One region of the Gottfriedia sp. NPDC058432 genome, then DNA from elsewhere that is predicted to be linked to it. Evidence: predicted binding sites of a transcription regulator. Region 1 holds the regulator's gene; each other region holds the start of a gene.
The links. The regulator Rex, encoded in region 1, represses fermentation and respiration genes when NADH is low (regulators of the CRP and FNR family bind a similar motif). The targets are predictions, from matches to a motif close to TTGTGAAATATTTCACAA.
Positions count from the first base shown of each region.

Region 2: nirB (nitrite reductase large subunit NirB) is a predicted target of Rex. The motif match lies at 2,237-2,254, and genes of this name have one in related genera.
Region 3: ACFWM3_RS12365 (YwiC-like family protein) is a predicted target of Rex. The motif match lies at 1,778-1,795, and genes of this name have one in related genera.
Region 4: hcp (hydroxylamine reductase) is a predicted target of Rex. The motif match lies at 4,829-4,846, and genes of this name have one in related genera.

Region 1 is NZ_JBHXLC010000043.1:16,101-22,500, forward strand. It holds gene groL (chaperonin GroEL) at 1-1,326, opposite strand, end outside; gene groES (co-chaperone GroES) at 1,386-1,670, opposite strand; gene ACFWM3_RS24195 (CPBP family intramembrane glutamic endopeptidase) at 1,946-2,617, shown strand; gene ACFWM3_RS24200 (redox-sensing transcriptional repressor Rex) at 2,658-3,284, opposite strand; gene ACFWM3_RS24205 (ABC-F family ATP-binding cassette domain-containing protein) at 3,446-5,371, shown strand; gene tsaD (tRNA (adenosine(37)-N6)-threonylcarbamoyltransferase complex transferase subunit TsaD) at 5,589-6,400, opposite strand, start outside.
Region 2 is NZ_JBHXLC010000019.1:72,658-79,057, reverse strand. It holds gene nirB (nitrite reductase large subunit NirB) at 1-2,213, opposite strand, end outside; gene ACFWM3_RS17710 (iron chaperone) at 2,435-2,824, opposite strand; gene ACFWM3_RS17705 (MFS transporter) at 2,843-4,081, opposite strand; gene ACFWM3_RS17700 (flavin-containing monooxygenase) at 4,388-6,010, opposite strand; gene ACFWM3_RS17695 (alpha/beta hydrolase) at 6,064-6,400, opposite strand, start outside.
Region 3 is NZ_JBHXLC010000010.1:114,491-120,890, reverse strand. It holds gene dmpG (4-hydroxy-2-oxovalerate aldolase) at 1-697, shown strand, start outside; gene ACFWM3_RS12375 (2-keto-4-pentenoate hydratase) at 713-1,483, shown strand; gene ACFWM3_RS12370 (tautomerase family protein) at 1,490-1,672, shown strand; gene ACFWM3_RS12365 (YwiC-like family protein) at 1,854-2,573, shown strand; partial or broken gene ACFWM3_RS12360 (Mrp/NBP35 family ATP-binding protein) at 2,651-3,394, opposite strand; gene ACFWM3_RS12355 (MFS transporter) at 3,584-4,762, shown strand; gene fdhF (formate dehydrogenase subunit alpha) at 4,759-6,400, shown strand, end outside.
Region 4 is NZ_JBHXLC010000010.1:90,124-96,523, reverse strand. It holds gene ACFWM3_RS12285 (nitrate/nitrite transporter) at 1-180, opposite strand, end outside; gene ACFWM3_RS12280 (hypothetical protein) at 311-754, opposite strand; gene ACFWM3_RS12275 (Crp/Fnr family transcriptional regulator) at 1,066-1,782, opposite strand; gene moaA (GTP 3',8-cyclase MoaA) at 2,109-3,116, shown strand; gene hcp (hydroxylamine reductase) at 3,482-4,771, opposite strand; gene ACFWM3_RS12260 (hypothetical protein) at 4,994-5,542, shown strand; gene ACFWM3_RS12255 (MDR family MFS transporter) at 5,562-6,400, opposite strand, start outside.

The sequences.
Region 1 (6,400 bases):
ACGTAATACGATGTTGATACCAGTTGCTACGTCACCTTCTGCTTCGATTGAAGCTACTTTATTGTATACGCTCATTAATGCAGTACCACCACCAGCTACAATACCTTCTTCAACTGCAGCACGAGTAGAGTTTAATGCATCTTCAATACGTAATTTACGCTCTTTTAATTCAGTTTCAGTTGCAGCACCAACTTTGATTACTGCTACACCACCAGCTAATTTAGCTAAACGCTCTTGTAATTTTTCGCGATCAAATTCAGAAGTAGTTTCTTCTAATTGAGCACGGATTACGCCGATACGTCTTTGGATTGCTTCAGTTTCACCAGCACCTTCAACGATTGTAGTGTTTTCTTTTGTTACTACAACTTTTGAAGCACGACCTAATTGAGTGATGTTCGTTGTTTTAAGATCTAATCCTAATTCTTCTGTAATCACTTCACCGCCAGTTAAGATCGCGATATCTTCTAACATTGCTTTACGACGGTCACCGAAGCCAGGAGCTTTAACAGTAACTGCATTGAAAGTACCACGTAATTTATTTACGATGATTGTTGCTTGTGCTTCACCCTCAACATCTTCAGCAATTATTAATAGTGGTTTACCTTGTTGAACAACTTGCTCAAGTACTGGTAAGATTTCTTGAATGTTTGTTACTTTTTTATCTGTGATTAAAATATATGGGTTTTCTAATTCAGCAACCATTTTCTCTGAATTTGTAACCATATATGGAGAAGAGTATCCACGGTCAAATTGCATACCTTCTACTACTTCTAACTCAGTAGTGAAACCTTTTGATTCTTCAAGAGTAATAACTCCATCGTTACCAACGCGCTCCATTGCTTCAGCAATTAATTGTCCAACTTCTGGATCCGCTGAAGAAATTGCAGCAACTTGTGCGATTGACTCTTTACCTTCAATTGGTTTTGAGATTGTTTTTAATTCTTCGATTGCTGCAGCAACTGCTTTTTCGATCCCTTTACGGATACCCATTGGGTTTGCACCAGCAGTTACGTTTTTAAGACCTTCACGAATCATAGCTTGCGCTAAAACTGTCGCAGTTGTTGTACCGTCCCCAGCAACATCATTTGTTTTGCTAGCAACTTCTGCAACTAATTTTGCACCCATATTTTCAAATGCATCTTCTAATTCGATTTCTTTAGCGATTGTAACACCATCATTTGTAATTAATGGAGAACCGAATTTTTTCTCAAGTACTACATTACGTCCTTTTGGTCCTAAAGTTACTTTTACAGCATCAGCTAAAGCGTCTACACCACGTAACATTGCGCGACGTGCTTCTTCACCAAATCTAATGTCCTTTGCCATGAAAATGACCTCCTTATAATATAAAAAGTATATTTTTTAATTTAAGTATTTTTATTTTATTAACCTAAGATTGCAAGAATATCGTTTTCGCGAAGTACTAAGTATTCAGTACCACCGTACTTAACTTCTGTTCCTGAATATTTAGAGAAGATAATGCGGTCACCTACAGATACTTCTAAAGCAACGCGCTCACCATTTTCAAGTACTCGACCAGTACCTACTGCAACAACTTTGCCTTCTTGTGGCTTTTCTTGTGCACTACCTGGTAACACGATACCACTAGCAGTTTTTTCTTCAGACTCAACAAGCTCAATTACAACACGATCACCTAATGGCTTTAACATGTGTAAATACCTCCTCAATAATCAAATCATTATTTTTTAGCACTCATGTATATTGAGTGCTAACACAATTATTAGTTTAAATAATATCAAAAAATTTTGCAAGTCCGAAGCAGGCACTTTTCTTGTCGAAATTTAATAAGTTTTTTTCTTTACAATCAAAAGTAAAATAAAAAGTGAAAATTTCTTTTAAGAAACAAAAGAAACGCGTAAAATAATGTACGTGTTGTTATAAACCTTTGAGTTATGAAAAATATCAACACAAAGGAGCTATCGTATTGAAAACTAGAGATTTGTGGATTTTATTAACGTATGTCGTTCTTCAGTATTCAGCGGTTTTTGGGGTGCCCTATTTATTAAATAGTAACTTATACGTTGGAGTGGATCAGAAAACAGCTTCTCTTGAAGCGGTGGCATTATGGGGTTGTATTAGTTTCGTAACTGGGTTAATTATTATACTTATCTTATTACATAAGCCCATTTATGAAGGAATAAAGAATCTAAAAACTAATTATCGTACAATAATCAATTGGGTTATCTTAGGTTACTTCATAACAATGCTAACTCAAATTGTTTGTAATTTAATTTTAATTTATGTATTTGATTTACATAAAGGCTCAGAAAATACTCAGAATATCATAAACATTGCTAAGCTTAATCCAGCTTTTATTATCATCCCAAGTCTAGTTGCACCAATTTTAGAAGAGATTATTTTTCGTCGAATCATTTTTAAAAGACTTTATAATCGTTTACCATTTATTATTTCTGCAGGGATTAGTTCAGCGATTTTTTCGCTTATGCACGGAGACATACCCTTCTTCTTATCTTACTTTCTAATCGGTTTTGTATTTTGTTACCTGTATAAACGAACAAACTCAATTATGGTTCCAATCTTAACACATATGTTAATGAACTCTTTTGTCGTTTTTCAGCAGATCAATTTACATTAAAAACCCCCAAATTTTTGGGGGTTTTTATTTTAATATGAATTTATTGTTGTAAAAAATATGCCAATGTTTGCAGTTCAACTGCTAGGTCTATATGATGAATGCGAATATGTTCTGGTACACTAATTCGGGCAGGTGTGAAATTTAAAATTCCTCTAATATTTTTTCCATTTAATCGATCAGCTATTGATTGAGCCACAGGTGCAGGAACAGTTAATATAACGATTTGAATATCTTCATTCATAACGTCCTCTAGATTATCTAGATTATAAACGGGTACTCCACCTATTTCAGTACCAATTTTATTTGGATCAATATCAAATGCCATCTCAATTTTAGTATTATTATTTTTTATAAAATTATAGTGTAAGAATGCAGTTCCTAAATTACCAACACCAATTAATGCAACTTTCATAACTTCATGTTGGTTAAGCGCTTTCGAGAAAAAAGTTAATAAATAATTTACGTTATAGCCATAACCTTTTTTACCGAGTGCTCCAAAATAAGAAAAATCTCTTCTGATTGTAGCGGAATCTACCTTTACTGCTTCACTTAACTCTGCTGAAGAAACTCTTTGTTTACCTGATAAAGACAAATTCTTTATAAAACGGTAATATAAAGGTAGACGTTTAGCAGTAGCTTGTGGAATTTTAATTTGTTCCGAATCCATTTTTTAATCCCCCACTTACTGTAATTCTTTTTACTATGGTGTGTAATTTGACTTTATTTTAGTAATAAAGTACTTGTTCTAATGTAAAATATACACTATATTTAAGAATTTTGACAGTCTACAGTTACATAGATAAAAAATTTTGCAATGAGGTGTTATCCATGATTCTTTTACAAGTAAATAATGTCTCAAAGTATTTTGGTAGTGACATTATACTTTCAAATATAAAATTAGAAGTTCAAACGAGTGATCGAGTTGCCATTGTTGGACGTAATGGTGCTGGAAAATCTACATTACTGAAAATCATAGCAGGTGAAATATCCTATGATGGCGGTGAAATAAATAAACCTAAAGATGTTACTGTAGGCTACCTAGCCCAAAACACTGGTTTACAAAGCGATCAAACGATTTGGGAAGAATATTATTCTGTTTTCAATCATTTAGTAGAGATGCAAGACAATATGAGAAAATTAGAAGTTAAAATGACAAGAGAGGATGTTTATTCTAACCAAGCCGTTTATGACAAGGTTATGAATGAATATGATCATCTTCAATATACTTTCAAAGAAAACGGTGGTTACCAGTTTGAAGCAGATATTCGTTCAATTATTAGTGGTTTAGGTTTTAGTAATGAAGATTACGAAACAAAAATTTCTTCGTTAAGCGGCGGACAAAAGACAAGACTGGCATTAGGTAAGCTATTATTGACGAAGCCTGATTTGTTAATTCTGGATGAGCCTACGAACCATTTGGATATTGACACTCTTAGTTGGTTAGAGCGCTACTTACAGTCATATCCTGGTGCAGTATTAATCGTTTCCCACGATCGATATTTCCTTGATCAAGTTGTTAATATTGTTTATGAAATATCTAATCATAAGCATCAACGTTTTGTTGGTAATTATAGTAAGTATCTTGATCTAAAGGCAGCTCAATATGAACAAGAGTTAAAACAGTTCGAAAAACAACAAGAGGAAATCAATAAACTTGAAGATTTTGTGCAGCGTAATATTGCGCGTGCTTCAACTACAAAAAGAGCCCAAAGTCGAAGAAAACAATTAGATCGAATGGTAAGATTAGACAAACCACTTGGAGATGAATCTTCAGCTAATTTTTCATTTTCAATTGAAAAACAAAGCGGTAATGATGTGTTGTCTGTACAAGATTTATTTATTGGCTATGATCGGATCCCAACAATTGATCAGACAATGAAATTCGTACTAAATCGAGGCGATAGTGTCGCATTAGTCGGTCCAAATGGTGTTGGTAAATCGACATTACTTAAAACGATTATTGGAGACTTAGAAAAATTACAGGGAACGATTGATTTTGGTGCAAATGTTTCGGTTGGTTACTATGATCAAGAGCAAGCAAAACTAACTTCTAATAAGAGAGTATTAGACGAACTTTGGGATGATTATCCATTAAAGCCCGAACAAGAAATTCGGACAATATTAGGGAACTTTTTATTTTCTGGAGATGATGTAACTAAAAATGTTACCTCTTTAAGTGGTGGAGAAAAGGCAAGATTAGCATTGGCTAAACTTATGATGAAAAAAGCTAATTTTCTAATTCTTGATGAGCCTACTAACCACTTAGATTTAGATAGTAAAGAAGTATTAGAAAATGCTTTGTTAGATTACCCTGGAACAATTTTATTCGTTTCTCATGATCGTTACTTTATGAACAGATTATCCACAAAAACTTTTGAACTAGCAAAAGCAGGATTATCAATTTATTTGGGTGATTATGACTATTACCAATTTAAGAAAAACGAAGCATTCGAAAAAGAACAAGCAGAAAAAGAGGCTACATTAACACAAGTTAAACAATCCTCTCAGCCAATTTCTGATTATCAACAAGACAAAGAATTAAAGAAAAAACTTCGTCAAACTCAGCGACGTATAGAGGAAATTGAAAGTAATATATCTCAGTATGAGCTTGATATAGAGACGATCGAACTAGAATTATGTAAGCCAGAAGTTTACGGTGATTTTCAATTAGTACAGGAATTAACAAATAAGAAAAATGATTTCGAAGCTAAGTTAATAGACCTAATGGAAGAATGGGAGAACTTACAAGAATAATTGATTAAACGGATATGCTTTTTGCTATCCGTTTTTACTTATCTACATATTTATCCACATATATTCAATTATAATTTAGCTTTTACACAGGTTTATACACATTATCCACAGAAATACAGCAATGTTATTCACATTTTTGTTCACATAGTTTAATAAGTTTTTAACAAATAAAAAGTACTTATCCACATTTTATAAAAAAACTGTGAATAAGTACTTCTTACATATTCTCTAAATCCAAGCCTGGATTCCCGTTTAATGCCAAATTACCTAGTTTTCCTTGTTTTAAACGGATAAATGCAGCAGCGCCAATCATTGCAGCATTATCAGTACAAAGTGATAGTGGTGGTATAACTAATTCTATATTACTCAAAGCATTCATCTCGTTTTGTAATGTAGCTCTCAACCCTTTATTAGCTGCCACTCCGCCGGCTAATAAAACTTGTTTAACGTTATATTCTTTTGCAGCTTGAATTGTTTTTGAAACAATTACTTCAATTACACTCTCTTGGAAGCCTGCTGCGACATCAGCTGGTGATACTTCCTCGCCTCTTTGTTCAGCATTATGCATATAATTAATAACTGCTGACTTTAATCCACTAAAACTAAAATCATAGCTACCCTCTTCTAACCATGCTCTAGGAAAAGGAATAGTTGCATTTCCTTCTTGCGCTAGTCGATCAATGTGAGGACCACCTGGATAAGGTAATTTAAGTGTTCTAGCGACCTTATCATAAGCTTCCCCTGCTGCATCATCCCTTGTTTCACCTATAACCTCAAAGATGCCATCTTCCTTCATGTAGACAAGCTCAGTATGTCCACCAGAAACTACTAAGGCTAATAGCGGATATTGCAGGGGCTTTACTAGTTGATTAGCATAAATATGACCAGCAATGTGGTGAACTCCTATAAGCGGTAATCCATGTGCAAATGCAATTGCTTTTGCCGCATTTACCCCAATTAGTAACGCTCCTACAAGCCCTGGACCTTCTGTAACAGCAACGGCTGCTAGATCTTCATATTTTACCTGTG
Region 2 (6,400 bases), on a different contig from region 1:
ACTCCTGTTTCGCGATAGTATTGAACATAAGCTTTTGCCATGTGAACGACTTCTTCTTCTGTAGTTACAGTAGTTAACAAATCACATTCTCTAACTTCTGTTCCACCATTACCGCCAAAGTAAAGCTGGAACCCATTTTCCACACAGATTACTCCAAAGTCCTTAGTAAGCACCTCGGCGCAATTTCGAGGACATCCTGTAACACCCATTTTCATCTTATGTGGCGTATCAACCATTTCGATAGCTTTTTCTAATTGGATACCTAATCCTAATGAATCTTGTGTTCCAAATCGGCAAAATCGATTACCGACGCATGATTTAACATTTCTAAGAGACTTAGAGTAAGCATATCCTGAACGCATTCCTAATTCTTCCCAAACTTTAGGTACCTCTTCTTTTTTAACACCATATAAACCAACACGGCTCGCACCTGTAACTTTTACTAAAGGTACGTTGAATTTATTTGCTACTTCACCAAGTTTAATTAATTCATCACCTGTCGTTACTCCCCCATACATTCGCGGTACGATTGAGAATGACCCATCTTTTTGAATATTTCCTTCCATTCTTTCATTAACGAAGCGTGATGATTTATCATCAAGATAATCATTTGGATACATCATTCTTAAATAATAATTTAGAGCTGGACGGCATTTTGAACATCCTTCTTCATTTTCAAACTCTAATACAATGCGAACCTTTCTAGGAGTTTGTAATCCTTTTTCTTTGATTTCATTTATAACTTCATCACGAGATAATGTTGTACATCCACACATACCAGGTTTTGCAGCATTAGGATCAAATGTAGCACCTAATGTAGCTGCTAAAATACTTTCAACCATTCCTTTACATTTTCCACATGATGCACCAGCCTTTGTGCAACTTTTCACATCTTCAAACGTAGTAAGTTCTTGTTCTAAAATTGATTGAACAATTGTACCTTTCGTGACCCCATTACATCCACAAACTGTATCATTTGCACTCATTGTAAGAACAAAATCTTCACCAGAGTCCTCACCTGATTTATGGAGAATAGAAGCACTTGTGTATTCTCTTATATTTGTTTCATTTTTCAACATGTTGAATAATCGATTTCCATCCGATGCGTCACCATATAAAACTACTCCAACAACTTTTTCATCTTTCACTATTACTTTTTTGTAAAGTCCAGCAAATTGGTCATTTACTATGATCGCCTGCATATCTTCTTCTTCATGGATAAATCCCCCAGAGAATAAATCACAACCAGATACTTTTAACTGAGTTGATAAAATGCTTCCTTTATATCCGTTTGTTAAATTACCAGTCATATGATCAGCAAGCACAATCCCTTGTTCATACAACGGTGCTACTAACCCATAAGTAGTTCCGTTATGCTCAGCACATTCACCCACTGCATAAATGGATGGTTCAGATGTTTGCATAAAATCGTTTACAACTATTGCACGGTTTGCATCGATTCCTGCTTCTTTTGCTAAAGAAATATTAGGTCTAATTCCTACTGCCATAACGACTAAATCACAATCTAATGAAGTTCCATCCGAAAAACTAATCCCTTCTACACGATTCGTTCCATTTATTGAAATCGTTTGTTTTTCCATTAAGAAGTTCATTCCTTGTGCTTCTAAATCTTTTTTTAGCATTTTCGCAGCAGTTTCATCTAATTGTTGTTCCATTAATGTAGGAAGTAAATGAACAACATAAACTTCCATTCCTCGATCAATTAAGCCTCTTGCTGCTTCTAAGCCTAATAGGCCTCCCCCAATTACTACTGCTTTTTTATATTTTTTTGCATAATCAATCATTAATTCAGTATCTTGAATTGTACGAAAACCGATTACACCTTGCAGATCATTTCCTGGAATAGGGAGTATAAAGGCACTAGATCCAGTAGCTAAAATAAGTTCATCATATAAAAGCGTTTTCCCTTTTTCTGTTTCAACTTTTTTTTCTGTTGTACATATTTTTGACACTTTTTCATTTGTGAGTAATGTAATTTGATTCTCTCTATACCAATTCCAATCATTAATATTGATTTCATCGAAGTTTGTTTTTCCTTGTAATACATTTGATAACATGATTCGGTTATAGTTTGGATAAGGTTCATCACCTATTATCGTAATTTCAAATAAATCTTTATTTCTTTTTAAAATCTCTTCTATACTTCGAACTCCTGCCATACCATTACCAATCATCAATAATTTTCTTTTCATCTTTTCTAGCCCCCAAGTATACTTTGTGAAATTGTTCACAAGTTTTACTAAAAAAAATCAACTTCATCATTTATTAATTGTTTTTCCTATCTAAATACAAGTTTAGTATAACGGATAAAGTAATGTTTTAACGAAAATTACATGTCAAAATTTTGAACAAAAGCTTCAGCCTTTTTTCCAAAAAACCTCCAAAGCTAAAAATAGCTTTAGAGGTCCCGAACTTATTTTTTCTTTTTTAATTTCTCTTCTGCTTTTTTAATATCCTCAACTTCTCTATACTTTACAATCTTTTTTATTAGATCAAATGGAAGTGGATCGTTTAACGGAAATTGTACAGATCCTTTAGCACCTTTATAAACTGATAATTCTTGTTTAAATGCTGCAATACCACTTGCTCCAGGGTAAAATCCAATATGATGTTTAAATGCAGCAAAATGTACTAAATTTTTATTAAGCGCAAATGTAGGCATTTGGTAACTAATTCTCTCTACAGCATTTGGCACAACTTCTTTTACAGTTTTTCTTAAGGCTTGTAACTTTTCCTGAACATCTGGCTGAAATTGTGAAATATATTCATCAATCGTTTCAAAGGTTTTTTTAGTATTTTCCATAAAATCTCCTTTAGCAAATTATCCTGCTTTTTCTGTTTTCTCTCCAGAAAGTGAATTAATTCTTCTAAGTGAAGGGAATAAATACATCCAAAGTCCTGCAACTAATATCGTTCCAAGTCCACCCACAAATACAGCTGGTACCGCACCAATTAATCCAGCCATCGTTCCAGATTCAAATTCCCCGAGCTGATTTGAAGTTCCAATAAATAGAGAATTTACAGCATTTACTCTGCCTCTCATATCATCCGGTGTCTGTAGCTGAACTAGCGAAGAACGTATTACTACGCTGACTACATCCGAGGCTCCGATGATAAATAATGCAATTAATGAGATGACTAAGTTTGTTGAGATTGCAAATAGCATAGTTGCCAGCCCAAAAATACCTAACGCTCCAAATAATATTGGACCATATGATCTTTTAAGTGGAAAATAAGCTAAAATTAAAGACATGATTAATGCTCCAACAGCTGGTGCAGTACGCATTAGCCCTAAGCCCCAAGCACCTGTATGTAAAATATCTTGCGCATAAATTGGTAAAAGTGCTGTAGCTCCTCCGAGTAAAACGGCAAATAAATCAAGTGATATCGTTCCTAAAATGATTGGGTGCTTATAGACAAATTCTAACCCCATAAGCATTGTACGTAAAGTTACTGGTTCTGATTTTCGAATAAATTGACTGTCTAATTTTATAAAAAATGTTAGGATTGATGAAAGTAATAAAGCAATTGCTGACGTTGCATATACGTATGCTGGTCCTACCGAAAATAATACACCACCAAGAGATGGCCCTAGTATTTGTGCTGTTTGACCTGCAGATGTACTCCAAGAAATGGCTTGCTGTAAAATAGACTTTGGCACAACTTGAGGTAATAATGCAGAAGAAGCAGGTCCTTCAAAAGTACGGCATGCACCGAGTATAAAAGCAGCAATTAATATTTCCTCTTTGCCAAGCCAATTAGCAAAATTACCATATAATAGAAGCCCTGCTATTATAGCTTCTACCATTTGGCATATGAGAACAATCTTCCGACGATCAACCCTGTCAGCAACTTGACCAACTACTAAAGTAAGTAAGACCATTGGAATAAATTGCGCCAAACCAACTAGCCCCAGACTAAACGCGTCATGTGTCAAATCATACATTTGCCATCCAATTGCCACCGATAGCATCTGAAATGAAGTCGAAGTAAACATACGAGAGACCCAAAAATTCGTAAATGAGGTCCCTTTAAAGATAGATTTTTTTGATGCAAACAAATTAAAACTCTCCCCTTTTTAACTCTAACAAATAGCAAATTGAATATTTATACTATTAATGAAATTTAAATACATATCATTATACTATTTTTACTCTGAATTTGTGGATTAATTCAACTTTCATTAAATGAATTTTAATACTTGGAGAGATCTGTTCTATTTACACTCCAACTAATTGTAAGTAAGTTATATTCATCTTTTCGCTGTTTTACTTACTCATGAACCACTTATGAAGTACTAAACTTTAAGCACATTGAAAAACACTTCTCTATAAAAAGAAGTGTTTTTCAATGTGTTGTATTCTAATTAATGAACTGCTGTTGAGGTTAATACAAAACCTTCATATCCATTTGTTGCTATTTCATCACATTTTTTACGATATGCTCCTACACCACCAAGGTAAATTTGAAATCCTCGTGGTTTTCCTTTAATATTTGCCCCGGTGTACCATGAATCTGTTTTTGTAAATAGCGTTGCTTCTGCAACTTCCCTACAATGCCTGCTCCATTCAATCTCTGCATCAACATTAGCTTCAATAATATCAATTTCTTTCGTACGTAAGAACTGAATACAATCAGCGATCCATTCTACGTGTTGCTCAATTGAAACTGGCATGTTGCTAAGTACTGAAGGACTTTCAGGCCCAGTAATCATAAACATATTAGGGAAACCTGCATTAGCAATTCCAAGATATGTTCTCGTTTGTGCTCCTCCGTCCCATTTTTCTTTCAAACTAATTCCATCTTTTCCTTTAATATCAATCTTCATTAATGGTCCAGTCATTCCATCATACCCAGTAGCAAATACAACCACATCTAATTCATATTCATTGTTGATTGTTTTCAACCCATTAGGTGTAATTGATTCAATTGAATCGTTCTTCACATCAACTAAAGATACGTTTCCACGATTATAGGTTTCGTAGTAATTTGTATCAATAATTGGACGTTTTGTCCCATAGTAATAGTATGGCATTAATTTTTTGGCAACTTCTGAATCATGTACAATTTCACTAATTTTTGATCTTATAAATTCAGCAACTGTCTCATTTGCTCTTTCATCAATTGTGAGATCAGTGAAAGCCCCAAAGAGTCCCAGTCCACCATTTTTCCAACTATCTTCATATATTTTGTTTCTTTCTATTAGATTGACCTCTAAAGCAGATTGTGTAGGTGGTACAACCGGTTGGCCGCCAGTCGATTCTCTCATTTGTTTTTTAATTTCTTTAAAGTTTGCTTTAGATTTTCGTATATATTCCGGGTCATAAAGATGGTTTCTTGCTGGTGCACTATATTGAGGTGTACGCTGGAATACAGTTAGAAGACCTGCCTGTTCTGCAATAACTGGAATAGCTTGTACCCCGCTCGAACCAGTTCCAATAATTCCAACACGTTTACCTTTAAAATCAACTACCTTATTTCTTGGCCAGTGACCCGTATGGTACCATTCACCTTTGAATGATTCGATTCCTTTGAAATTAGGTACATTTGCCGCTGATAAACACCCCACACCAGTAATAAAATATTTAGCCGTTACATTCGTATGATCATCTAAATTGATCGTCCATCTATTATTTTTCTCATCATAATGAGCTGATTGAACCCTTGTATTAAATTGAATATCTGAGCGCAAATCAAATTTATCTGCCACAAAATTTAAATATCTTAAAATTTCAGGTTGCTCTGGATACCTAGACGTCCAAGTCCATTCTTTATATAACTCTTCTGAAAAAGTATAATTATAGTAAACACTTTCTGAATCACATCTTGCGCCTGGATAACGATTCCAAAACCACGTTCCTCCTACACCTTCACCTGCTTCATATACACGAACTGAGAGTCCATCCTCTCGTAAGCGGTGAAGCATATATAGCCCCGAAAAACCAGCACCAATTACAATTGCATCAAAGTGTTGAATGTTAGTTTTCATTTGGTATCCTCCTTTTATAAATAGATTTATTTTTATTTTTTTCAGACTTAAATTTACCTTTTATTTAATACTGTTTGATCCACTTTATTTAAAAACTCATCAATTCGATTGATTGACTCTTCAATTCGCTCAGGAAACACTGCCATATTTGTAAAGTATCCATGAACTAGTCCTTGTTCACAATGCAGCTCTACATTTACTCCAGCCTCTTTTAAACGTTTACCATATTCAATTCCTTCATCTCGAAGTACATCATTTTCCGCTGTAATAATAAGAGCAGGGGGTAGGTTCGTTAAATCTTCAGCTACAAGTGGTGAAACATATTTATTTCTAGCATCTTCTTTGGAATTTATATAATGATTTCCAAACCAAATCATTAAATCTCGATCA
Region 3 (6,400 bases), on a different contig from region 1:
TATAGCTACACATGTTACTGAAGCTGATGTTTCGAAACAACATATTTCCATGTCTAAAGAGCTTGGATTAGAAACTGTCGGTTTTTTAATGATGTCCCATATGGCACCAGTTGAAAAATTAGTAGAACAAGCCAAATTGATGGAAAGTTATGGTGCGGACGTTGTATATATGGTTGACTCTGCAGGTGCGTTTCTTCCACATGAAGTAAAAGACCGTATTGCTGCTTTACGAGGGTCCCTTGATATTGAAGTTGGATTCCATGCACATAATAATCTTTCTCTAGCGATGTCAAATACACTAGTAGCGATTGAAGAAGGATCTACTAGAATTGATGGCAGCGTACGTTGCTTAGGTGCTGGAGCAGGAAATACACAAACTGAAGTGTTAATTGGAGTGTTAGAACGATTAGGAATCAAGACAGGAATTGATTTCTATAAAATGATGGACTTAGCAGAGGAAATCGTTGCGCCAATTCTTCAAACACCACAAGAGATTACAAAAGGTAGTCTAATTTTAGGCTATGCAGGAGTGTATTCTAGTTTTCTATTACATGCTAATCGAGCAGCTAAAAAATGGAATGTTGATGCAAGAGATATCTTAATTGAATTAGGAAAACAAAAAGTAGTCGGTGGGCAAGAGGATATGATTCAAGAAGTTGCTTGTATGTTAGCAAATAAAAAATTGTCTGTTTTTTGAGAGGAGACGGGTTTTATGATAACTGAAATCGCGAATAAAATATATATGCACCAAAAAAAGGGTCTAGAAATGGATAAAATTACGATTGAACATCCAGAATTAAACGTTAATAATGCTTATGAAATTCAAAAATTAAGTATTGATAATGCGATTAAAAATGGTGATCCATTAATTGGTTGGAAAATGGGACTAACAAGTATTGCTAAACAAAAATCTGTTAATGTTGACGAGCCGATTTATGGACGCTTAACAAAATCGATGGAATTAGAAGAAAAAGAATTAAAGATGGAAGGTTTAATCCATCCGAGGGTTGAGCCAGAAATAGCATTTATGATCAACAAGCCATTATTTGGACAGGATGTAACAGCAAAAGATGTATGGGAAGCAACTGAGTATATTGTACCTGCATTAGAAGTAATTGATAGTCGATATAAAAATTTCTCATTTACGCTAACAGATGTAGTAGCAGATAATGCATCGTCATCAAAATTTATTATTGGTAAACAACAATATTCACCTACATATACTTCTTGGGATGAAATTAATGTTGAATTATACAAAAATGGCGTAAAAGTACAAAGTGGTGTAAGTTCTGATGTACTAGATCATCCAGTAGAATCCGTCGTAAAGTTGGTGCAGATGCTAAGTAAAAACGGCGAACAAATTGAACCAGGGATGATTATCTTAACGGGTGGAATTACAGAAGCGATCCATGTTGAAGAGGGCGATAGTGTAGAAGCACGATTTGATGGAATCGAGACAATGGAACTACAGGTAACGAGGTAATACAATATGCCAATCATTCAAATTCAATTGATTGAAGGAAGAAGTCCAGAATTAAAAAAGCAATTAATGAGAGAAATTAATGAAGTTGTATGTCGTACATTGGATGTTCAGCCAGCACAAGTAAGAATTTTAATAAACGAATTCGAAAAAGAAAATTGGTCCGTTGGTGGAGTTGCAAAGGATGAGTAAAAAAGTCCCTTTTTTAAGGGGCTTTTTTCTTGTTGGGAATAGTTTTATATTTTAGGCTCTATTAAAGTAAATGGGGCTTTATGAAATTCTCAAACATAAAAAGGATAGTGAACTTAATCACAGAAAACCCATAATCGTTTGAGTATGATGTAAGAATAATAAGGAAAGTGGGTGCTATATTGTGAAAATAGTAGTTCCAAACCAACACGGTGCTTGGGCAATGCTTTTAATTCCATATATACTTGGAGTTGCCGCAAGTTCATTTCGTTTAATTCATATCCCTTTATTTATAGGCTGGTTTTTTCTATACCTTGCTGCCTATCCATTAATTATGGTGATCAAAGGAAAACAAGTGTCATTTTATTTTTATTGGGCGTTAGGTTATTTTTTCATTTCATTCGTATTTTTAGCACTCGTTATGTTTGCTGAATGGAGATTGATATACTTCGGTCTAGCTATGCTTCCATTCTTTCTATTAAACATATATTTCGTTAAGAGAAAAAACGAACGAGCCTTTACGAATGACATGGTTGCGATTGGTGTTTTTTGTATAGGTGGATTGGCTAGTTTTTATATAGGGAAGAGGGCACTTACAAGGGAAGGCTGGAGTGTAGCACTCTTCGTATTTTTGTTCTTTTTAGGTAGTACATTTTTTGTGAAATCAATGATTCGAGAAAAAAAGAATAAGAGATTTCGTTGGTATTCGTGGGGATACCATTTTATCGTTCTATTATTTATTTTTACTTTAAAAGAGTCTTGGCTTTGGATTCTCCCTTTTGTTCCTAGTTTGATAAGAGCAATTTCTTTATACAATAAAAAACTTACTATTATGCAATTAGGGATCATTGAGATTATCAATTCTGTCATATTCTTAGTGGTAACTAGTTTTCTGTTTTTGTAGATTCTGCCCATTTTTACTGCAAAGTATCAATATACAAAAGCGACTTCAGCTAAGTGAAGTCGCTATTTTAGTATAGTTCAATCTCTTATAACAGCATTTAGAGCGTTAAATTTCAGATTAATAGTTGTAGCTAACTCTTTATAATGATGAAATAAACTAGTTTTCTCATCGTATATGGACGGAGTAGGTGAATTCTCGATAACTTCCTCGATCGGAAGTTTGGCAAGTACTTCGGTTCCTAATCGATCGGCTAATAAATCGCCACCTCCTTTTCCGAATATGTAGTACTTCTCAGAACGATCTATAGGTTGGAAATAAGACATATTTTCAACTACTCCAAGAATTTCATGATTTGCTTTTTGGGCCATCGTACCTGCTCTCTCGGCGACAATTGATGCTGTTTGATGAGGGGTGGTGACAATGATTTCCTTACTTTGAGGAATGGTGTGATGCATATCAAGTGCAATATCACCGGTCCCTGGAGGCATATCTAGAATGCAATAGTCTAATTCTCCCCAAATGACATCTTTACTGAAATGCTCAACCATTTTTCCTAACATAGGGCCTCTCCAAACAACCGGATCGTTGTTTTTGATGAAAAAACCCATCGAAATAATTTTTACTCCGTGTGACTCCACAGGGATGATTTTTCCGTTAAAGGTTTTTGGACTGATGTCGATTTCCATCATTTTAGGAATGCTAAATCCATAAATATCTAAGTCAATTAAAGCAACTCTTTTTCCTTGTCTCGCAAGTGAAACTGCAAGATTTGCCGCTACAGTTGACTTACCTACCCCACCTTTTCCACTTGTTATAGCGATTACATTACCTGCTAACATGTTCACACCTCTTTTTAAATTTTAAGGGTCTATTGTGTGATGTACTTCACAGTCTTGGATACAGTCTTTCTGTACAATTATGACAAAGAAGAAGACTTCATCATGTACCCAATTTTATCAATTTATCAGGCACTTCGATGTTAAAAAAGTCACATGGAGGTTGAACATGAGATGAGAAAATCCTTCGAACGCTCATTTTACTCAAAAAGCAGTATGTATTCATTTTTTATTATTTTGCTTCTACTCTTTACAACGTGGGTTGGAACGGACCGGTTTTTACACTTCGATATGGCATTAATGGGTTATTTTATTTCTTCACTCATTTTTGCAGTAGGCTTAACGATCAGGATGTCTGCATGGCTTATCAGGCCGGCAACACATCAAGTTATAAGGCGTAGTTTGAAAAATTTAAAAGAAAATTCTCGAAAAAAACGTAATCTATTATCGATCACCAAGACAGCGCTAGAAAATATTTTCTTACAGAAATTTATCTTTAAAAGGGGTATTTACAGAGGTGTACAGCATTTACTAATTTCTTGGGGATGTATTGGTTCCTTTGCAATCACCTTTGGTTTGACATTTGGCTGGATGCACTTTGAGCTCGTTGATCCAAATACATACACGATTGTCGTTATGGGTGTAGATACAATTACAATGGCAGCACACGGTATATTCGCTGAAATGGTTTACAACGGGTTAAACATTACAGCTAGTATGGTTCTTGTTGGTGTCATCATGGCAATCGTAAGAAGAATTATGAGTCAAGATGTGAAGGTTACACAACGAGCTGAATTTGATTTATTACCTTTATATTTACTACTAGCTGTAACAGTGACAGGACTTCTATTAACTGTTTCATATGTACTTTTAGATGGTTGGATGCATCATTACTTAACACTTATTCACCAATTGACAGTCGTAATTTTACTGATCTATTTTCCATTCGGAAAGCTATTTCATTTACCGATCCGTCCATTAGCAACAGCAGTTCCTATGAACTATCAACAAGAACTTAGGGTAGATACGAGGCCATGTAAAAGATGTGGGACACCCTATAGTTCTGATGATCAAATTAGCGATGTAAAAGATATATTATCTGCCCAAAGCTTTGATTTACAACTTGAAGATAGAAGTTATCTCTCAGACTATTGTTTACCATGTCGAAGAAGAATTAGGGTCATGAAGCAACTAAATTCAGAGCCACATCTTAAAAGCAGTGATCCAATCTCTACATTAAATGGAATTCAAATGTCTGGTTTTAGCAAAAAGAGATCTGATGACTATTATCATTTTCCAGAGGAAGTTCAAAAAGATATTAATCAATATAACAAAGGGGATCGTGAAGAATGAGCCAATACATCGTCAAAGAAGGTGTTAAAAACCTTCAAAAGCCAGGAGAAAAATTAATTACTACTCATTGTTGTTATTGTGGAATGCAGTGTGGAATGCATATACGTGTGAATGAGAAATCAGGAAAGATAGTTGGGGTAGAGCCGAGATATGACTGGCCAGTTACAAGAGGAAAAATGTGTCCAAAAGGAGTAACAGCATACCAAACTGTTGAGCACGATGAACGAATCCTTACACCACTTATTAAGAAAAACGGTGAATTTGTTAAAGCTACTTGGAAAGAAGCACTAGACCTGATAGAAGAAAACTTTAAACGGATCCAAAAAGAAAGTGGGAGAGATGCTTTATCTGTTTTTGGTGGGGTATCTATGACGAATGAAAAGTGCTATTTGGTAGGTAAATATGCGAGGGTTGGTCTCGGTACAAGGTTTATCGATTACAATGGTCGATTCTGTATGAGCTCAGCTGCAGGTGGATTCCTTAAGACACTCGGAACCGATAGAGGTTCAACCCTACCGTGGCCAGAATTAGAACATACCGATTGTTTCTTTATAGCAGGTTCAAATACCGCTGAGTGTCATCCTACGAGTATTCAGTGGTTGTGGAGAGCAAAGGACAAGGGAGCTAAACTGATTGTGGCAGATCCGAGAGAGACTCCAACAGCACGTGTTGCAGATGTACATTTAGATCTTAAGCCAGGTACAGACTCTGCATTGGCGAACGGAATGCTTCATCTACTCATTAAAAATGGCTATGTAGATCAAGACTATGTAAATGAAAGATGTAATAATTTTGAAGAACTAAAGAAAACAGTTGAAAAGTTTACACCCGAATATACTTCAAAGATAACAGGCGTGTCGGTTGGAAAAATTGTAAAAGCTGCTCATATTTATGGATTATCCCAAAAATCAGTTGTTATGTTTGCACGAGGTGTTGAGCAACAGTCAAAAGGTGTAGATAATGTTTCGCTTTATACATCGATGGCACTGCTCATGGGACAAATAGGTAAATTTGCTTCGGGGGTTGCAACTTTTACTGGACAGGGAAATGGTCAAGGAGGAAGAGAACACGGGCAAAAAGCCGACCTTTTACCAGGATATAGGAAGCTAACAGATCCAGAAGCGGTGAAGTATGTATCAAAAGTATGGGGAATCGATCCAAGCGAAATGCCAAAGCCTGGTGTTTCTGCATATGAAATGTTCGATGAAATTCAAAAAGGTACTATTCGTGGTATGCATGTTATTTGTAGTAACCCTGCAGTTTCAGCTCCGAATCTTGAACATATATGGAACGGGTTTAGGAAGCTTGATTTCTTAGTTGTCAGTGATTTCTTCTTATCTGAAACAGCGGAGTTTGCTGATGTAGTATTACCTGCGACTACTTGGGCAGAGGATGAAGGAACAACGACCAACCTCGAAGGCCGAGTGATTCGAATCCGTAAAGTACGTGAACCTTTAGGTGAGTCAAAGCCAGATTGGGAGATTGTTAGCTTAATTGCAGAACGAATGGGCAAAGGTAAATATTTTCCATATAAAAATGCTGAAGAAGTTTTTGAAGAGTTTCGCATTGCCACTAAAGGTGGGAAAGCAGATTATTACGGAATAACATGGGATCGAATTGATAAAGAAGACGGGGTGT
Region 4 (6,400 bases), on a different contig from region 1:
TGGAATACGTAAGATGCTTCCTAAAATTACAGGGATGGCAGTGACTAAAGAGACTTGACCATTTGTTAATTCAATATCTTGGCGAATATTTGGCATGAGTGAAGAAATGAGTACCCAAACCATGAACCCTACGATGAGACTTGATGTTTGAAGAGGTAATTGGATTTTAGAACTTTTCATATAATGATGCCCCTTTCAATGGATCAATAATAAAATTTACTAACTAAATTTTACCAATCAATGGAAAGAAGCGTTGTGAAGTATATCACACAAATGGGGCAAGAATGGATAACATATTTTAAATTATTCGTTAACTCATCATATTGAAAATTTCTTCGTAAGTACTTTGAAGGTTTTTATGTAAAGAGCGCAAAATATTACGTTTTAAAATAGGCTCTTTAACAGACAAGCTTTTTATAAATAAATATGGGACTTCAATATATACCGAAGACTGAGTCACTTCAAGAATAATGGAATTGTTAACATGAGTATACAGAAAGATACTAGGCAAACAAACATCACTTGAGTTTAAGTTGCCAATTTTATATTGAAGGCCACTCGATTCTTTCATATGAACATTTACCTTTCCGGTTAAAATGATAATCATATTCTGTTCATTATGAATAGGTATATTTTCATTTGTTTCTCTAAAGTATAGATTGGATGCATCAACTATTTTTTTTAAGAGGTTATGATTGATATCTTGAAACAAACAGAGGCTTTTCAAATAAAGTAAATAATCAGGTTTATACAATTTTTTTCTCTCCCTAAATTACAAGACCGTATATTTTCATCATTATATAAAAACGATTTGAACCAAACTGTGACTCTTTTCACACATATAGCTCAAATAATAGCGATCAGATGATGTGAAATCAGTTAGATGGTGGGAAAGGAGGGGGAATTTGGAGGACCAATCTATTTTAAAGAGAAATACAAGTAATTAAAAAATAAATAACCTTAACTAGTTAGAAGTAAAGTTAAGGTTACTTAATATCAAGTATTTAATAATATTATGTAAAGACAAATTTAATCAGCTTTATACTTAAATAGTCTTATAAAGAACTAATCTATGTTACATATATCTTTTGGGCAATTATCACAGCCGATTTCATTTTTAAGAAATTGTAAATCTTTGATGATAATTTTTCCATCGGGAGTATAACTAATAACATCTTTTTTCCTTAAATCACTTAACATCCGATTAACACTTTCTCTAGTAGCAGCACAAAACTTAGCTAATTCTTGATTGGTAAGATGAATATTAAGAAGAATTCCGTTTTCTATTATTTCTCCGTAAGAGTTCGATATACGGATGAGTGTAGAGTAAAGTGCGCCTTTTTTACCACTCAATACTAAGTCTCGAATCTTTGATTGATTTTTTCTAAGATGAGTAGAAATCCATTTCATAAATTCAAATGTCAATGGAGCATGGTTAATTAGTTTTTTCTCCAAAATATCTTTCGGAATGACCTGCACTTCTGATTCTTCTAATGCGTATGCGCTAAGCATATAATTTGCATTCTCTGAAAAGAGAGTCAATTCTCCGATTAAGTCATCTTTTTTACAAATACGAAGATTTAATTCATCACCATTTAAAGTCAGCTTACTTATTTGGATCATTCCTGATTTAATTAGATACAATTCTGTAGCATCTTCTCCTTCTTGAAATAAGAAGGTGCCTTTTTTTACTGAACGAGTTGATCCAATCGACTGTAATAAGGAAGCCAAATCTTTAGAAACGATTGAAAGGTCACTTTTTCTATTATTATTTTTTTCCATCAAAGTATCTCCGCTTCGTTATAGTTGAACATCATTGATTTTATGTATTTATCAAGAAAACAAGTATTTTATGTATTACATTTATTATTATAATACCATTCTATTAAATAGCATAGAACTCTAAGGATATAGAATATGAAAGATTGACGTAGTAGCTGGTTAAACTTGCATTTTGCAAATGGAAAGTAACTCTTTCAAAGAGGCATTCTGGAACATAAATACTGAATAGCTTAAACAACGAGATTGTGACATACATCATAAGGTGAAATAACTTTGTATGCTAATATTAGCTAAAAATCATACATAAGAAGAAGGGGGAGGAAAAAATGACCAATATCCTCGATACCCGCAATCGACCACTTCGAGATTTAAGAATATCTGTAACAGACCGTTGTAACTTTAGATGCAGTTATTGTATGCCTAAAGAGATATTTGGGGTTGACTATCCCTTTATGAGTAAAGATGAAATCCTATCCTTTGAGGAAATTGTTCGATTAGCTAAATTATTTGCAAAAATAGGTGTAGAAAAGATTCGTTTAACAGGAGGGGAACCTCTTTTAAGAAAAGATCTACCAATACTGATTAATCGTCTTTCAAAAATTGAAGGAATTAAATATGTGACGTTAACAACAAATGGTGTATTTTTGGCAAAAAACGCCAAAGCACTTAAAGAAGCCGGAATTTGCCGCGTAAATGTGAGCTTAGATTCCTTGGATGATAAAGTTTTCATGAAGATAAATAATATGAATACGAGCGTTTCCACAGTCTTAAACGGAATTATTGCAGCTAGAGAAGCAGGGTTAGAAGTCAAAGTAAATATGGTAGTAAAGAAAGGGTTAAATGATACTGAAGTATTACCAATGGTTCATTTTTTTAAAGAGAAAAATATTACATTACGATTTATAGAGTATATGGATGTAGGGTGTACAAATGGATGGAATTTTAAAGATGTTATCTCGAAGAAGCAAGTTTACGATCTGTTCCAAGAACAATATCAGTTGGAGCCAGTAGAGCAGAATTTCATTGGCGAGGTAGCAAAACGATATCGATATAAAGGAACGAATACTGAGGTCGGATTTATCTCATCAGTTACAGAAACTTTCTGCGGTTCATGTACGAGAGCGCGCCTATCTACAGATGGAAAGCTATACACCTGTCTATTCGCTTCAGAAGGGTATGACTTAAGAAAAATGTTGCGCACTGGCGTTACAGATCAATACATTTCAGCAATAATTCAATCATTATGGGAAAAAAGAGATGACAGATACTCTGAGATCCGCACAGAAGAAAGTCATAAAAATCGTAAAATTGAAATGTCTTATATTGGTGGATAAGAAACAACTATTTATCTATAGTTGTTTCAGACTGCCCGCCAAACGCTCGCTTTCTTCGTTACTTCGCCTGTCTGCGGTGCTCATTACCGCCTAAAGGTAACTCCGCTCCTCACCATGCTTCGTGCCTCGAAAGACAAGCGCTTGCAATCAGTCTGAAAATCAAGTATTTAGTACTTTGTCTACACACTGAAACAACTATTTATCTATAGTTGTTTATTTATTTTTATTTTGAAATATGGTATATAGCAACACAGAAAAATACGTTCGAAATGATTGAACAAACTCTAAGCATTCATTGATGTTGGAACTGAAAAATAAATAAAAGAACTTCTCTTTTAAGAGAAGTTCATTGTTCATTCAGGCTATTATCCTTGTAAAATTGTTTTCAAATCGTCTTGTGCATTCGTAATTAATTTTAAGCCAAATGTATCAACTAATACATTTAATACGCCTTCATTAATAAAGTCTGGTGCTTTAGGTCCGATTCGAATATCTTGGATTCCAAGGCTAAATAACCCTAATAATATAGCCACGGCTTTTTGCTCAAACCAAGAAAGTATAATACTTACAGGCAAATCATTGACACTACAATTAAATGCATCCGCTAATGCAGCCGCAATTTTTATTGTTGAAACTGAATTATTGCATTGCCCTAAATCTATAAATCTAGGAATGTTTGTACCAGTTACAGTACCGTAATCTACATCATTAAAGCGAAATTTACCGCAAGAGGTTGTTAAAACTACTGTATCATTTGGTAAAGATGTGACAAGCTCACGATAATATTCTCCACCTTTTCCTGGGGCGTCACAACCTGCTACAACAAAGAAGCGTTGAATCTTCCCATTTTTTACAGCTTCTACAATTTCAGGAGCAATAGATAAAACTGTTTCGTGATGGTAACCAGTAGTCATTACTTCTTCTGATTCTATATTTGCTTCTGGTAGTTCTAATGCACGTTGAATTAATGGCGAAAAATCTTCCTCTATAATCTTTGTTACTCCTTCTAATCCCGCCACTTCATATGAGAAGAAGCGATCTGCATAACTTCCCTTTATTGGCATCACACAGTTTGTGGTTGCTAAAATCGCTCCAGGGAATTTTTCAAATAAACGTCTTTGATCAAACCAAGCTTTTCCGATGTTACCTTTTAAATGTGTATATTTTTTTAATGCTGGATAACCGTGAGCAGGTAGCATTTCAGAGTGTGTGTAAATATTTAAACCTTTCCCGTCTGTTTGTTTTAACAATTCTTCTAATGCAAATAAATTGTGGCCAGTCACAACAATGCATTTTCCTTCGATTTTATTAGAAGAAACTTGAACAGGTTCAGGAATTCCAAAATGTTTTGTATGGGCTTCATCTAATAGCTCCATTACACGAATTGCGGCTTTACCTACTTTCATAGCCATATCAATGTGTTCTTGTAAGTTAAAATTAGAATTTGTTAAAGTCATATACAGAGCTTCATGTGTTACTTGGTCAACAAATGGATCGGTATACCCTAATTGAGCAGCATGTGTACGATAAGCTGCAATTCCTTTTAACCCATAAACCATCGTATCTTGTAAACTTGCAATTGTTTCATCTTTTCCACATACACCTACAATCTTACAACCACCAACCGGAGTTTGTTCACATTGGTTACAAAACATCATTCATCCCCCTAACAATTTGAATAAACTTATTATATGGCGGGATATAATCATTGTTTGTGACTTAAATCACATGAAATCTTTAAACTAATAAATAAATTATTTCAAAGATTGTAAGGGTATAAGTGAATTCTTAGATAGGTTATTGAACGAACGTATACATTATTTGAATAACGGTTTAAGATGACTATGAGCAATAAGATAGGGGGTGATAGTTGGAGGATGAGTATAGACCTAACCAAAAACAATGCTAAAATAATTGTAGAGATGATCGATTCAGGATTAATTTTTTACAAACACTACTATTTGTGGTGTGATTCAATTATTGAGTCTTTAGAAAATCCACCTTACTGGATTTTAGAATTAGCGATTACTAAAAGCTCAAATGATGCAAGTGGGATTGTTTCTGAATATGCTTACTCTGACCTAGAAACATTAAGCCCGGACTTTTATATAAAATTTAATAACCTACATTTAGCGTGTCTTTTTTTAAGTTCTAAAAATGGTGAACTTTCTTGGAATACATTATTAAGAGAATCAGGCCACTACTCGGATGGTTCTATATGTAAAATTGACTGTACGTTTTTTTATGAAATGCTAAATAAATATGAAGATAGCTTGCAATCATTTGAATTAAAAAGAGAACAAATGAATGAAATGGAAATAATGTTAAGTGATGAAATTGAAGAAATAATAGAGATTTATAAAGTATTCCAAATGTATTATTCAAAGTATTTAATAGAAGAAAAAAATAAGCCAAATCCATATTAGAATGGGTTTGGCTTTATTTTTATTGAGCTTTTTTAGCTCTATTTTCTTTTACTTCAAATGTTAATTTTTCTTTACCCATTAAGATAATCGCGATAAAACCTAAAGTAATCGGAATTAATGTCCATTTGAAAGTAGTTGCAACTGAATGTGCCATTGCTTCTGAGATTTTATGAAGTACTTCTGGTGGAATTTTAGCTCTTGCATCAGCGGATAATAATGCTCGTGAATCAACTTTTCCGCCAAATGCGCTAATATTTCCAAGTAAATCACTTAATTTATTTTTAAATACGTGGTTTTGAATTGTACCAAAAATTGTTACACCAATTGTCATACCTAATGTTCTAAAGAAAGTATTTGTTGATGTAGCGATGCCTCGTTTTTGAGGTTCGATTTTGTGTTGAGTTGCCATACTTAATAATGAGAATGAACAGCCCATCCCAAGACCAGCGATAATCATGTAGAATGTTACTGTTGATCTAGCTGTATCAGTATCTAAAGTGCTTAATAAATACATTCCAATAAAGAATAAAACAACTGAAACTAACATGATGCTTCTGTAACTAAATTTACGTACTGATTGACCTGCTACTTGGCTACCTACAACCGAACCAAGCATCATCGGAATAAGAATGATACCAGAATTTGTAGCTGTACCACCAAAAACTGATTGAACAAAAAGTGGAATTAATACAGTCGTAATAATGAAAGCAGAACCGTAGAAAAATGCAACACCCTGTGTTGCTGCAAACAGTTGCTTTTTAAATAAGCTAAATGAAATAATTGGCTCTTCAACTTTTCTTTCAATTAGAATAAATGCGATAAATAATACTGCAAAGATTGCAAATAAGGAAATAATTG